DNA from 3 places in the Paenibacillus sp. JT22N7 genome. Region 1 is predicted to be linked to each of the others. Evidence: riboswitches for the same ligand, from Rfam matches in the RefSeq annotation. Region 1 holds a riboswitch; each other region holds the start of a gene.

Region 1 (5,078 bases):
GGTTGTGCATGCTGCTCCGCTTGCCTGGGTGGCGGTTGACCCGAAAAACAGCAATGTGCTGGACAACAAGCATATTAACAATTTTATGCGCGCAGAAGTGCCCGAGCAGTCGCGCATTCGATGGAGCCTCGGCCTGACGAAGCTCATCGAAGGCTTGCTCGGATCCGTAGGCTGGTAGAGAGGAGGTTGAAAAATGAAGCAGCATATGAAGCAAGGCTGGCGGCTCGCTATCCGCCATTTCTATATCGTCATTCTGTTATTCCTTTACCAGCTATTATGGGGACTTTTCCTTTACCGTTTTGTTGATATGACTGTACTGCCGCTGCTGCGGCGCTTTCCGCTCCAGCATCCGTCTGACTCGGCCGTGTCGCTGTTCTTCAGCGAGGCCCAGTTTCAATTGACGAAGACGGATTTGATCAATCCTTATTTGTGGCTTCTGGGCGGCTTGTTCGCTGCCCGCATGCTGCTGACGCCGCTGTTCAATGCGGGGCTGCTCTACTCGCTGCATCATATGGGCGAAACAGGTGAAACACAGTTTCTTCAAGGCATTCGCAAAGCTTGGAAGCCCGTGACGCTGCTCTATTGGCTGCGCACGCTGCTTATTTTCGCACCCGGCTGGTTCCTGCTGCCTCGCGCCTTCAAGCTGCTTATGGAGGGCCATTCGCTGGGCGAGCTGCTGCAAGGCACGCTGCCGGGCTTTGGCGGCTGGCTGCTATGGAGCTTCCTCGTTCACCTGCTGCTGCTCGCTATGCAGTTCGGCGCCGCCTCCGGCACGGGCTCCTTGCGCTGGCTCAGCCATGCGCTCCGAAATCTTTTCCCTTATGCCGGCCTCTCTCTGCTGATGTGGCTGCTGGCTGTTGCCGCTTCGCTCGCTGTGTCTGGGCTTTCCTATGCTTGGGCAGGCATGCTGGCACTCATCATGCATCAAGCCTATCATCTGCCGCGCACCTTGTTAAAAGTATGGACGCTCGCTGCCCAATACGATTGCCTGCAATCAAAGCAGAGCTGAGACCCTTAGAAAAATGAGGGCAACCCCACCTAATTCTCATTTAGTATTCTCATTTTTCTAAAGCCCTTCTCATAAAAAAACCGATTGCGGCCAAAAGGCCGAAATCGGTTTTTTGCCGTTATCCTGCACCTGCAGGTAAAGCCTCCATTTACTTCCCAGCCTATATGGCGACCTAGCTCAAACTCTCTAAATCTTCATTTTACGCTATAATTCTTGCCTATTCACACGATTCATAGCATATTAGCTGCCTATTTCTCATATAAACTGACAAAATGTTTTTTTGCCCAAGAACGGCGATAGATCGAACATTTATTAGGCAAGAAACTTGTTTTAACGCAAAATTGAGCCAAAAGGTTACATGAGAATTATTAGAAATTCATTCATATAGAAGGAAATCACATGAAAAAAACGAATTATTAGCGCAGAGCAAAATTAAACCAGCCTAATTTTTTATACCGCAAAGGTATAGAAATACGGGGGAACCACTTTGGGTGAATTGATTTCGATGCTTGGACGGCTTGATTCAAGTGTCTTGGAAATCATAGGGAACCTTCACAACCGAACCCCACAGCTAACCTCGTCGGCACCGGAAGGAGTTTCAAATTTTGAAGAAGGTTACTGCACTACTCGTTGGTCTTGTATTAATGCTTGCTTTCCAAGCAGGCAGCGTGTTCGCGAGTTCGAAGATGGATGGTGTTATCGCTGATCTGATCGGCACACCGTACCAAAGCGGCGGAACGACTACGAAAGGCTTCGACTGCTCCGGTTTTACGAAGTATGTTTTCGACAAAATGGGCATCGATCTTTCCCGTACTTCCCAAGCCCAATCGAACGATGGCAGTGAAGTGAAGAAGAGTGACCTGATCGCTGGCGATCTCGTATTCTTCAACACGAGCGGCAAAGGCATCTCCCACGTTGGTATTTACGTAGGCGATGGAAAGTTTGCACATGCTTCCTCGAGCAGAGGCGTTATTATTAGCAAACTTAGCGAGTCTTATTATGCTGATCGTTACGTATCAGCTACACGCGTTATGAGCCAAGACGCTTACGACAAGTACGCAAGCGAGCAATAGAGCCAGGCCACGCTTTTTTCGCTTACATAACGAAAAGCTGCTGTCTCAATCAGCAAAGCCGCAGTTGTTTGTCTTCGGACAAATAGCTTGCGGCTTTGCTGTTTTCTGGCAACGCCTTATGCAAGGGCACGCGACCACGCTATGCAGCAGGTTGTACGCGCAGCGGGACGCCGCTGGATGACGCTCGACGATGCGCCGCTGGCCGATTTGGAGGAGCTCCATACGTTTTCTCGGCGCAGTGAGCCTTACAAGGTATTTACGCCGTTTTACCGCATATGGCATCCTTTATGCAGAGCCACTATTCCCCTGCGGGCGAGACAACACTGCAGCAGCTTAATACGCTGAAAAATATAGATGCCAGCATGGCAGAGCGCTTCAGTCTTCCGCGGGAGCATCTGGCTGCGGCAGCCTTTCGGCAGATAGATGACTCAGCCGGGCGCGGCCAATCCCACGCGAGCCATGCAGCCGAGGTGTTGGAGCAATTTCTAAATCAACGCCTGTCTGGCTATGAAGGCGGCCGCGACCAGTTTGCGGACGACCATACGAGCCATTTGGCGCGTTATTTGAATACGGGAGCGCTGTCAGCACGGCAAGCCTACGAAGCGGCGCAGCAGCAGTTTGGAGCCGAGGCGTGGATTAGACAGCTGGCATGGCGGGATTTTTTTCTATATCAAGGAAAATACAATGAGGACTTCTACCGATATGAGCAGAAGCTTGATTTATCTGCGCTAAGCGATCAGCATTTCGAGGCATGGAGCGAAGGAAAAACGGGCATTCCTGTTATTGACGCCGCTATGAAGCAGCTAAATGAAACGGGGGAAATGCCGAATCGGCTGCGGATGGTTACCGCCATGTTTTTGACGAAAAATCTGTTATGCCCATTTACGCTGGGCGAGCAGTATTTCCGCCGCCAGCTGGCCGATTATGATCATACACTGAACCGAGGCGGCTGGCTTTGGAGCTCGTCGCTCGGCTACGACGCCGCGCCATATTTTCGCATTATGAATCCGGCCACGCAGTCCGCAACACATGATCCGAGCGGCACTTACATTAGACGCTGGCTGCCGGAGCTTGCCCATCTGCCTGATAAGCAAATCCACCTACCGCAGCCGCATGCCATCGTTGATTTGAAAGCTTCACGCGCCCGCGCGATTGAGATTTATAAGGAGATTGTATAATGATGACAAAAGCAAATGCTGCTCCTGCTGGCGCCCAGCCGCCATTTGGCTGGAAGATTGCCGCTATGGATGAATCCCATGCCCGGCAGTTGTGCGATTGGCGGTATGAGCCGCCTTACGGCATCTATCAATGGCCCGCATGGGAGGTTATGGAGCAAGCCGAAATGGAGTTCGGTGATCCCGAGCTGCGCCAGAGGCAATATGCTGCTATTTTAGACGATCGCGGGGAGCTCGCTGGTTTTGCACAGTTTTTCCCGCTGGGGGATGAAGTGCTGCGGCTTGGATTGGGTCTGCACCCACAGCTTTGCAGCAGGGGCTCAGGCACCGCCTTTGTGGCGCTGCTGGTAGAGGAGGCTTGCCGCCGCGCTCCTAATAGCGAGCTGGATTTGGAGGTGCTGACCTGGAATGCACGTGCTATTCGTGTATACGAGAAGGCAGGCTTCCGCATTACCGACACGTATATCCGCCCGACCCCGCAAGGCGCGGCGGAATTTCATTGCATGGTTTACGGAGGAGGGGAAGAAGCCTAGCGTCTCTCTTACCCCTCCACTTCCTTTCCGCTTCCTTTTCTAGCCCTTTCCTTACCCTCTCCGCTCCCATCAACCGCCGACCCGCTCCAACTGCTGCAATTGCAACGGTTCAGCCTGCCTCGTCTGGCTCATGTAACAGCCCATTCGCTCCAAAGCCTCCGACAGCTTTGCTGATGATACCGAATAGGAACAGCGGATGCGCCCTTCACCGCCCGGGCCAAAAACATGGCCTGGCACGACGGCCACGCCCGCTTCCTTCATGAGCTTGAAGGCGAACTGCTCCGAGCTTAGTCCCGTATGGGCGATGGATGGAAAAGCATAAAACGCCCCTTCCGGCATATGGCAGGAAAGCCCAAGCTGCTGCAAGCCGCCCACGAACATCGCCCTGCGCTGCTTGTAAGCCTCCTTCATTAGATCCTTGTCTGCCAATCCGCTGCGCAGCGATTCCAGAGCAGCAATCTGTCCCATAATAGGCGCGCACATTGCTGTGTATTGATGAATTTTCAGCATTTGCGAAATAATTTCCACAGGGCCGCTGGCATAACCAATACGCCAGCCTGTCATGGCAAAAGCTTTCGAGAAGCCATTTATGACGATCGTCCGCTCCTGCATGCCAGGCAGCGATGCGATGCTCACATGCTGGCTTTCATAAGTCAGCTCCGCGTATACCTCATCGGATACGACGATTAGATTATGCTCTTTCACCAGCTCAGCAATGGGGCGCCAGTCCTCATAGGACATGACCGCACCCGTTGGATTGTTCGGATAGTTGATCAGCAGCACCTTGGAGCGCGGAGTGATTTTTTCCCGCAGCGATTGTGCCGTTAGTTTGAATTGCTCCTGCTCATGCGTCTCAACGTTTACAATACTGCCGCCCTGCAGCGCTACAATGGGCGAATATGCGATATAGCTTGGAACCGGGATCAGCACCTCGTCGCCCGGACAAATCAAGGTTCTCATCGCCAGATCAATCGCCTCGCTGCTGCCCACCGTCACGAGAATCTCATCCTTCGGCTCATAATTTAATTCAAAGCTGCTCGCCAAATAACGGGCGATTTCCTCGCGCAGCTCCATGAGTCCGGCATTCGGCGTGTACATCGTCTGACCGCTTTCCAACGCTCGTATGCACGCGGCGCGCACGCGCTCCGGTGTTGCAAAATCCGGCTCGCCCACGCCCAGCGAAATCATATTTTCATCCTGCCCGGCCATATCGAAAAACTTGCGAATGCCCGAAGCGGGCAAGCTCTTTACAAGCGGTGAAACGTTATACTGCACCATAATGCCTGCA
Region 2 (5,078 bases), on a different contig from region 1:
GCTGCGAATCGCTTCAACTGCTCCTTTGCGCACGAGCCGTCCATCGGCCAAATCGATGCCGCTCATCCGCGTCTCGGCCTGAAAGGGAACGAATTGACCGCCTTCGCCAAGCGCGGCATCGTAGGTTTTATCATGCTTTTTCATCCATTCCAGCACCGAGCGGCCTTCCGGCGTTTCATCCTGCAGGGAGGAAATAGCGGCCCATGCCGCTGCCTCATCTGCCCCAGCAGTGCCCACCGGATTGATTTCGCTAGCCATCCGATTGCCGAAGGTGATCGTTCCGGTTTTATCCAAAATCATCGTATTAATGTCGCCAGCTGCTTCGACCGCCTTCCCGGACATGGCCAGCACATTGAACTGGGTGACCCGGTCCATGCCGGCGATGCCGATGGCGGACAGCAGGCCGCCGATTGTCGTCGGAATGAGGCAGACGAGCAGCGCGATGAGCACGGGAATTTCCAAATTGACGTCCACATAAGCGACAATCGGGCCAAGCGTGACGACGACGATGAGGAAAATAATCGTCAGGCTTATCAGCAGCGTGTTCAGGGCAATTTCATTCGGCGTTTTCTGCCGCTTCGCGCCTTCGACGAGCGCGATCATCCGGTCGATGAACGTTTCACCGGGCTCGCTCGTGATTCGCATTTTGATGCGGTCGCTGATGACCCGCGTTCCGCCCGTCACGGAGTTGAAGTCGCCGCCCGCCTCCTTGATGACGGGTGCCGATTCGCCGGTAATAGCCGATTCATCGACGGAAGCGAGGCCTTCAATGACCTCGCCGTCGCCGGGAATCATTTCCCCTTGCGAGACGATAACGATATCCCCTTTGCGCAGCTCCGTAGAAGGGACGATTTGAATGCTGTCGCCCAGCAGCTTATTCGCCATAATTTCCTGCTTCGTTTTTTTCAGCGAGCCAGCCTGTGCTTTCCCGCGGCCTTCGGCTAACGCTTCGGCAAAGTTCGCGAACAGCACCGTAAAGAGCAAAATAATAAAAACAGTCAAGTTGAAGCCGATGCGATCCTGCGAGTCGAAGTACCCTGGAAATAGGGTCATGAGCAGAACGATCAGCGTTCCAATCTCGACAACGAACATGACCGGATTTTTCATCATATGGACCGGATTCAGCTTGAGGAGGCTCATCTTTAGCGCCTCAGTCACGAGCGGTCCGGTGAACAGTTTTTTAGCACGTTGGTCATTCATAACGCTTACCCCTCATTTCCCTTTAACGGATCGTTAAAAACTCGGCAATTGGCCCTGTGACAATGACGGGCAGAAACGTGAGCGCGCCGATCAAAATAACGACGCCCATTAGCATAACCGCAAACAGCGAATTGTCCGTTCGGAACGTGCCAATCGTCTCCGGCACCCACTGCTTGCGGCTGAGTGATCCGGCAACAGCAAGCAGCGCAATCATCGACATATATCGGCCGAAAAACATCACAAGCCCGGTCGTTATATTCCAGAACGGCGTATTGTCGGCCAGCCCCTCAAACCCGGAGCCGTTGTTGGCGGCCGAGGACGTATATTCATAAAGCACCTGCGTAATGCCATGAAAGCCCGAATTGGATATAGCGCCTTGCCCCAGGTCGGTTAGAAAAGCCGCTGCCGTTGGCGCGAGAATAATAAACGGATGCACGAGAATGGCAATGGCAATGAGCTTCATTTCGCGCGGCTCTATTTTTCGTCCGAGAAATTCTGGTGTCCGTCCGACCATCAGCCCGCAGATGAACACCGTCAGCATCGCATACATCAGCATATTGACGAGCCCGACGCCTTTGCCGCCGAAGACGACGTTCAGCATCATTTGGGCAAGGGGAACGAGCCCGCCAAGCGGAGTGAGCGTATCGTGCATCGAATTGACCGAGCCGGTCGTGGCCGCCGTCGTCACCGTCGTGAACAGCGCGGACTGGGCGATGCCGAAGCGAACCTCCTTGCCCTCCATGCTGCCTTGCGAAGCGTCGATGCCGAGTGTGGCGATCAGCGGGTTGCCGCTTTTTTCAGCCGTATAGGAAATCGTAAGAAAGATCAGAAACAGCGCCATCATCGCCGAAAAAATAACCCAGCCCTGCTTGCTGCTTTTCGCAAACCGGCCATACATGAAGGGCAGCGCGGCAGGCAGTGCCCACATGGACAAAATCTCAATGACATTCGTCAGCGGGTTGGGATTTTCGAACGGATGGGCGGAGTTGACTCCGAAAAAACCGCCGCCATTCGTGCCAAGATGCTTAATCGACTCCAGCGAGGCGACTGGCCCGATGGCGATATGCTGAACCGCGCCCTCGAGTGTCGTAACGGTCAAGGTAGGGCTAAGCGTTTGCGGCACTTGCAGCGCCACAAGCAGCAGCGTAATGATAATAGCGAGCGGGAAGAAAATCCGCGTATGTGCTTTGACGAAATCCTCGAAAAAGTTGCCGAGCGTTCCGCCTTTGCTCGTAATGCCGCGCACGAAGGCGACAGCAACGGAAAAGCCGGTAGCGGCGGACGTAAACATCATCATCGTAATGACGGCCATTTGCGCAAAATACGTCAGCCCTGATTCGCCGCTGTAATGCTGGAGATTCGTATTGGTCATAAAGCTGATGACCGTATTTAGGACGAGTGTCGGCTCCATGCCGCCGATTCCATTCGGGTTAAGCGGCAGACCGCTTTGCACCCTCAGCAGTACATAGCTGACAGCTACGAGCACGAAATTGAGTGTAATAAAGCTGAGCGCATATCTTTTCCAGCTCATGCCTTGGCGATTTTTGAGCCCGATTACTGCATATATGAGCGCTTCGATTCGTCCAAACAGCTTGTCAGTACGGTTTGGAACGTTTGAAAACACGGAATATAAATAATGCCCAAGCGGCTTTGCGATCAGCATGATCATGCCGACGACTACCGCCATTTGCAAGACGTCCACAGCTGTTCCTCCCTTGCTATAAATGATGAAACGTTATTTGCTAAAATTTTTCCGGATGGAGCAAGGCGTAGACGAGATACACCAGCAAAGCTCCTGTAACGAGCAATATGAGAATCATCCCCGTTCCTCCGTTTCGCTAATGGACCGATCGCACCAGCGTATAAATCCGGCAATCAGCCCGAAAGCTGCGATTAAGGTCAAAGCCATTCCGATATCCAGCATAGCTGCAGCGCTCCTTATTTCGTTTTATCCCTAGTCATTTTGGAAAAAAAGGCAGCAAAAAAGAAGCCTTGGGCAAAGAGGACTCTTCACCCGCAGCTTCCTTCATCCGGGCATCATACGCCCCTGATTCGCCTGCGATAAGTGTAAGTGTGGCCTCTCCCGTTGACGCTTGCGAGGTTAGCTGTCGGATTCGGGCGCGAGAGACGCCCTACGCTTGGCACTTATCGTGCCCTTGCGATTCACCCCGTGACGTTCCCTGCAATTGTCCATTGGACAACGACAGAGAGCCGTCGATGGTTCCCCCGTTTCTGCGGCAGTGCAGAACTCAGCGTTTGAAACAAAATGCCTGCCGATGTTGCGAGTGTTATTTTCGAAAAAAAGACAACAAAAAACCACAGAGGCGTATGACGCTCTGTGGCCTGATTTACAAGGTCACAATCGTTCACCATTCCTCTCTACACCTGCGCTTACGAGGTTAGCTGTCGGATTCGGGCGGTGAGAGTCGCCCTACATTTGCCTGAAGTTTCATGACACTCCTGCAAACGATTCACCCCTGCGCTGCCAGCTTCCGACTCTCACATCGGATGGCTGCAGTGCGTTTGGTTCCCCCGCTCTTCGCCTATTGGGCGAAGACTCAGCGATCAAGCAAAAACGACTTCGTCGTCCTTCTGGGACGAGCGAAGAGCTTTGCCCTTAGAAATATAGAGAAAGGATAACGAAAACCTATACTTTCCTATATTTCAAGGTGAAACGGCTATCGCCTTCCTTTGGCGGCGCAGCGCGTTTCAGTCCGAGAAATATAAGCCTATTTATAAGTGCAAAACTTATAAATTCTTATATTTCAAAAAAAGGTTCATGCATGCTATGAATCATACTCCCCCGCCGCGATTGCTGTAAAGGAAGCTTACGCCGCAAAAGAGAGCGAATGCAGCGGATTAGTTTGATTTTAAACGCTTACAACGAGATTTATCTTTAGCAAGGTCGATTTATCTCGCGATTTCTTTAAAATATAGGAAAGCATATGATTTTTTTCTTCCTTTCTCTATATTTCATCGCGAAACGGTAGCTTTGCCGCCAAAGGACGGCTTCAGCCGTTTACGCTTGTTTACTCAAAGCACCCCCTCTTTCCAGAAAACAAGGAAACGAATATGATAAATAGCATGCTGACAGAATCAGGTGTTTGCGGCTGCTCGGCCGCGTATTTAAATAGCGGGGGGATGAACGATGTATAAAGTGCTGCTGGTAGATGATGAAGAAGAGACGCGCAGCGGGCTGCTGCACGAAATTGCATGGGAGCGCCATGGCTTTGAAATTGTAGATACGGCGGCGAACGGCAGGGAAGCGATGGAGCTGATTGAGCGTCTGGAACCGGACATCGTAGCGACGGATATTAGCATGCCGTATATGAACGGCTTGGAGCTGGCGGAATGGACGAGGAAGACGTATCCGCTGACGCGCATCGTTATTTTTTCCGGCTATGATGAATTTGAATATGCGAAGCAGGCGATCGGCTTGCAGGTGGATGAGTATATTTTAAAGCCATTTTCCGCGCAGCAGCTGCTTGAGGTGATGGACAAGGTGAAGGAGCGGCTGAACGATGAGCGCGAGAAGCGGGAAAATATGCAGCTTTTGCAGGAGCATTACCGTACGAGCCTGCCGGTCGTAAAGGAGCTGTTCCTGTCGTCGCTGCTCACCCGCAAGCTTCCGCTGCGGCATATTGAGGAGAAGCTAGAGAAATATGAGCTGGATTTAGCGGGAGAGGCGTACATTGTGTCCGTGCTGCACACGCATGTATTGGAAGCGCTTCCCGGATTGCCGCTCCGCGCAGCGGAAAGCTCGCTTGCGGCCTCCAGCGATCTCGACCTCAAGCTGTTTGCCCTGCGCAATGTGGCGGAAGAGGTGTGGGGCAGACTCGGGCTGGGCAAAGTTTTTCTGCATCAGGATCGGGTGGCGC
Region 3 (5,078 bases), on a different contig from region 1:
TTACTAGAAAGATTATTTCCCAATTCGAACGCAATGGTTTTCCCGGCTGGCCGCAGGAGGAGCGGCTATTGGCGCTTTGCGCTGCACTGCTGCATGACGTTGGTCATGGGCCATTTTCCCATTCGCTGGAACAAGTATTCGATACGCATCACGAGCAGTGGACCTGCAGCATTTTGCTTGAGGACACCGAGGTCAATCGTATACTACGAAATGTAGCAGACGACTTTCCTGAACATGTCACTGCTGTTATTAATAAGACATATCCGAATCCAATTGTTAGCGGCTTGATTTCCAGTCAGCTTGATGCGGACCGAATGGACTATTTATTGAGGGATGCTTATTTCACAGGGGTCAATTATGGCAACTTTGATCTGGAGCGTATTCTGCGTGTGCTCCGTCCTATTAATGGAAGGATTGTTGTTAAAGAAAGCGGCATGCACGCCGTAGAGCATTATTTGATGTCCCGCTATCAAATGTATTGGCAAATTTATTTCCATCCGGTTACGAGAAGCTCGGAAATCATCCTTAGACAAATATTTCGCAGAGCGAAGGAGCTTTATGAGGGTGGGTACACATTTGGTTGGATGCCGGAGCCGCTGAAACGGCTGCTTGACGGGACAATTGGGGTTAAACAATATTTGAAGCTGGATGAGGCGTATTTGCAGACAGCCTTTATAGAATGGAGCGACGAAGGCGATGAACTGCTGGCGGAGCTATGTGATCGTTTTTTGACGCGTCGCCTCTATAAATACATCATGTTGGATAAACCGGATATTGGCCTCTTTAATGAAGTAAGACAACAATTTGCAGCGATCGGGTTGAACCCGGATTACCATATGGAAATTGATTTTCCATTTGATCAACCGTATGATGTGTATCAGCCTGATACGAAAAAAGGCGGAAAAGAAGAAAAGACGCCGATTTTGTTAATGGATAGCTACGAGGCTGTCAGTGAAATTTCCACGAAATCTGACATCATTCGTTCCATTACTGGACTTCATCAGGGCCAGTCCCATTTGTATTATCCGGAAGAGAAGCTGCGCGCTGCCGCTGATCAATTAAGCGATAAAGTACGAATGTTATTTAAAATATAGGAAAGTATATGATTTTGCCATACTTTCTCTATATTTCTCGGACTGAAACGCGCCGCCAAAGGACGGCTTTCGACCGTTTCACCATAGACTATAATATAGAAGGAGCTTGCTCAATTATGATTTCTTTATTCGACACACACACCCATTTGGACTCCCCGCATTTTGACGAAGACCGCGAAGCTGTTATCGAAAGAGCGCGTGCGGCAGGGGTGGATTTAATGGTTAATATTGGATTCAATCGGGAAACGATTCCAACAACACTTGCGCTGGCAGAAAAATATGATTTTATATATGCAGCAGTTGGCTGGCACCCCGTTGACAGCATCGATATGCTGCCGGAGGATCTGGGATGGATTGAAGAGCTTTGCTCTCATCCTAAAGTGGTAGCCATTGGCGAAATCGGACTGGATTACCATTGGGATACGTCCCCAAAAGACGTCCAGCATCGCGTATTTCGCGAGCAAATTCGCTTAGCCAAGAAGTTGAAAAAACCAATTATTATTCATAATCGCGATGCCCATGAGGATATTGTCAAGCTGCTGAAGGAGGAAAATGCTTCTGAGGTTGGCGGCATTATGCATTGCTTTTCCGGCAGTCCAGAAACGGCTCAAAAATGCCTCGATATGAACTTCTATATATCGTTCGGGGGACCGCTTACATTCAAAAATGCAAGGGTGCCAAAAGAGGTGCTTGCGATGGTTCCGAGTGACCGAATTTTGATCGAAACGGATGCCCCATATTTGACCCCTCATCCATTCCGAGGGAAACGAAATGAGACGTCTTATGTGTCGCTCGTTGCGGAAGCCGCAGCAGAAATATTAGGAAAATCGGTGGCCGAAATCGCCAATTTAACGACCGAAAACGGTAAAAAATGTTTCGGAATTGTGTAAAAACGGCTATAAAAACGAGAATAAGTGACCTTTACGGCGATAAAACTAATTTTTCATGCTGAAATAGACTCTCTTTTCCGTAAATATCCTAAAATTTCGCTTAAATCGGTTTTTATCTGATCTTTACAATTAGGCTCCGATGAAGGTATGATTCATTTCAGAGCTTTAAATTTTTGTATTGGATTTCCAGTTTGCGCTTAATCTTCGAACTTTGGAGAGCGGGGGAACCATGCACGATGCTGTGAGGAATTTGCGGATCACATTGCACGCGCACCTGAATTTCTTCTAGGGGTGAATTTGGCGGGGATTGCCATGAGCATTCTTCCGACGATAGGGCAGCTCTCTTGCCCGAACCCGACAGCTAACCTCGTAAGCGTTTATAGAGAGTGATCAACCTCGTGCATCCACCATTCCTGAATAGTCTATTTTGACGTTCCCGGGAAGCCACGAAACAGATCCTCTGTCGACGGGCTTTCTTTTTATTTTTGAATATTGGGTAAACCGTCGTCATAGGGTAAATCTAGGAGGTTGCAGAGGAAATATACTGGAGCGTGCTAGAAGCACGCCAATATACTATAGTCGCGTCAATGGTATCATGCGTAATTCGACGGCGGGGCTATGAAGGAGGACCGATGAAGTGGGCATTATTCAATCAAGTGAGACCCATGGGAAACGATCATCCAGCATGTCTTTCGCATTGCGATGGAAGCGTGAAAACTTGCGTTTGATTCTTTTGAGTACTACGATCTCAATCGCTATGACTTTCATGTTTTTGGTGTTGTTGTACGGATCGGCTGACAAAAGCGTATCCGTAGTAGTGAATGGACAAGAAACCGTTGTTTCAACGAAACAATGGGTCCTGCAACGCCTACTGGATGAACAAGCTATTACAATTGGCCCGCATGACGAGGTATCTGTACCTCTGAATACGGCAGTAAAGGATGGGGACCGCTTTGAAATTAAGCATGCGGTACCGCTACTTGTAAAAGCTGATGGCAAAACATCAACGGTGTACACGACAGAGAAAACCGTGCAGGCAGCGATAAAGAAATTAAATATTCCTGTTGAAGATGATGATAAAGTATTACCTTCGCTTGGCTCGGGCGTCAGCGCGGATATGACCGTAACAGTCATTCGCGTCGATACGAAGCTAGGCAAGTCGTCCAGCCCAACACCGTTCACCATTGTGAAGAAGGAAGATCCGAACCTGGAAGTAGGCAAGGAGAAGGTTGTGCAGACGGGCAAAGAAGGCGTCGTAACGATCAAAATTGAGAAGCAGTTTGAAGATGGCGTACTTGTCTCCAAGAAAGTGGTAGACAAGGTAGTCGAAACGGTTGCGGTCAATCAGGTCGTTGCAGTCGGTACGAAAAAGCCGGAGCCTAAAGTTACTGTGCTGTCGACAGCGACAACCAGCAACAATGTAACGGTAGACGGCACAACGCTCACATCCAAAAAAGTGCTCAGCAACGTCACATTGACGGCCTATTCAGCTGGCTTAGCATCAACGGGCAAGAGCGAAGGGCACCCGGACTACGGAATTACGGCCTCTGGCGCTAAAGTATCGGAAGGACGGACAATTGCCGTTGACCCGGATATCATTCCACTCGGTTGGTGGGTGTATATCGAGGGCATTGGTTTCCGCCGTGCTGAAGATACCGGAAGTGCGATCAAGGGCAATAAGATCGATGTTTATTTTGACAGTGAGAAGCAAGCTAATAAATTTGGTAAGAAAAAAGGATTTACCGTTTATGTGATTGGTCCTAACAAGCCATCGCTTAGCTAATTAGTGGCAGTTCTTTATGGATTGTGCTCTAGTTTATCGCAATCATAAGCTAAATATGACAGGATGCGGAAGAGGCCTTGCCTCTTCTTTTTGTTTGCGTCAGATTCGCTTGAATGGCCAATTGGGGTTATAATAAAACAGACGTGAATGAGCGGGTTGTTGTTGCAGCAATCGCCCATTTTTTCTGAAATATAAGATTGATAAGTTTCACATTTATAATCAGCTTATATTTCACCGCGAAACGGCAGCTTTGCCGCCAAAGGACGGCGACAGCCGTTTACGCTTGAACGAATATCCAAGATAAGTTTCCCTTTGTGAAAGGATTGTTCGATGTGATCAAGGAAATGATTGTAGTAGAAGGCAAAGAGGATACGGTAGCGATTAAGCGGGCCGTTGAAGCCGATACGATTGAGACGAATGGATCGGCCATTGGCGAGGATGTGCTGCGGCGCATCGCGCTGGCACAGGAGCGCCGTGGCGTTATTATATTTACAGATCCGGATCATGCGGGAGAGCGTATTCGTAAAATTGTCGCTCAGCGCGTGCCGGGCTGCAAGCATGCTTTTTTACCGCAGGAGCTGGCTTCCTATAAAGGGGATATCGGCATTGAGAATGCGGCGCCTGATGCGATTAGGCAGGCGCTCTCGGAGCTGCGTACAGAAACGGCTGAGAGCGTCGGGGCCATTACATGGGACGATCTGATGGCAGCTGGCTTAATTGTGCATGAAGAAGCGGCAAAGCGGCGGCTGGTTATGGGCAAGCTGCTGGGGATCGGCTATGCGAACGGGAAGCAGTTCTACAAGCGCTGCACGAGCTTCTGCATTACGCGCGAAGAGTTTGAGAAGGCGCTGCAAGCCATGGAACAACAGGAACAGGGGTGACGAAGGCGTATGACGGAGCAACAAAGCTTGAATAAAGGCGCAGTTAAGGCCGCAGAGGTAGCTACGCCTAAACGAACAAAGGAAATTATTGCGAAGTACGGGTTCTCCTTTAAGAAGAGCTTGGGACAAAACTTTCTCATCGACCAAAATATTTTAAACAATATTGTCAGCGCAGCTGAGCTTGACGAGACAAAAGGCGCGCTTGAGATCGGCCCTGGTATCGGAGCATTGACGCAGCGCCTTGCTGCAGTTGCGGGAACGGTAACGGCTGTTGAAATCGACAATCGGCTCATTCCGATTTTGCATGATATTTTCGAAGGCGAAGCGAATGTGGGCATTGTGCACGGCGATGTGCTTAAGCTCGACCTGAAGCAGCTGTTCGAAGAGCGCTTCAGCGGCGTAACGGGCGTTAGCGTCGTGGCGAACCTTC

What was found. A riboswitch is a leader RNA that binds a small molecule or an ion and turns the genes downstream of it on or off. The one in region 1 is predicted to bind cyclic di-AMP.
Region 2: another riboswitch for cyclic di-AMP. It lies ahead of kdpF (K(+)-transporting ATPase subunit F); the one in region 1 lies ahead of AC50Y5_RS29365 (C40 family peptidase).
Region 3: another riboswitch for cyclic di-AMP. It lies ahead of AC50Y5_RS31060 (resuscitation-promoting factor); the one in region 1 lies ahead of AC50Y5_RS29365 (C40 family peptidase).

The regions. Positions count from the first base shown of each region.
Region 1 covers NZ_JBXENY010000014.1:90,083-95,160, forward strand. Annotated here, with positions in the region: gene AC50Y5_RS29355 (M1 family metallopeptidase) at 1-178, shown strand, start outside; gene AC50Y5_RS29360 (hypothetical protein) at 194-1,009, shown strand; cyclic di-AMP (ydaO/yuaA leader) riboswitch at 1,439-1,610, shown strand; gene AC50Y5_RS29365 (C40 family peptidase) at 1,612-2,082, shown strand; gene AC50Y5_RS29370 (cryptochrome/DNA photolyase family protein) at 2,224-2,427, shown strand; gene AC50Y5_RS29375 (FAD-binding domain-containing protein) at 2,370-3,260, shown strand; gene AC50Y5_RS29380 (GNAT family N-acetyltransferase) at 3,260-3,790, shown strand; gene AC50Y5_RS29385 (aminotransferase class I/II-fold pyridoxal phosphate-dependent enzyme) at 3,860-5,068, opposite strand.
Region 2 covers NZ_JBXENY010000004.1:282,362-287,439, reverse strand. Annotated here, with positions in the region: gene kdpB (potassium-transporting ATPase subunit KdpB) at 1-1,200, opposite strand, end outside; gene kdpA (potassium-transporting ATPase subunit KdpA) at 1,223-2,902, opposite strand; gene kdpF (K(+)-transporting ATPase subunit F) at 2,943-3,020, opposite strand; cyclic di-AMP (ydaO/yuaA leader) riboswitch at 3,276-3,465, opposite strand; cyclic di-AMP (ydaO/yuaA leader) riboswitch at 3,574-3,774, opposite strand; gene AC50Y5_RS12815 (response regulator) at 4,349-5,078, shown strand, end outside.
Region 3 covers NZ_JBXENY010000017.1:9,383-14,460, forward strand. Annotated here, with positions in the region: gene AC50Y5_RS31050 (HD domain-containing protein) at 1-1,094, shown strand, start outside; gene AC50Y5_RS31055 (TatD family hydrolase) at 1,211-1,984, shown strand; cyclic di-AMP (ydaO/yuaA leader) riboswitch at 2,169-2,376, shown strand; gene AC50Y5_RS31060 (resuscitation-promoting factor) at 2,622-3,767, shown strand; gene rnmV (ribonuclease M5) at 4,100-4,648, shown strand; gene rsmA (16S rRNA (adenine(1518)-N(6)/adenine(1519)-N(6))-dimethyltransferase RsmA) at 4,658-5,078, shown strand, end outside.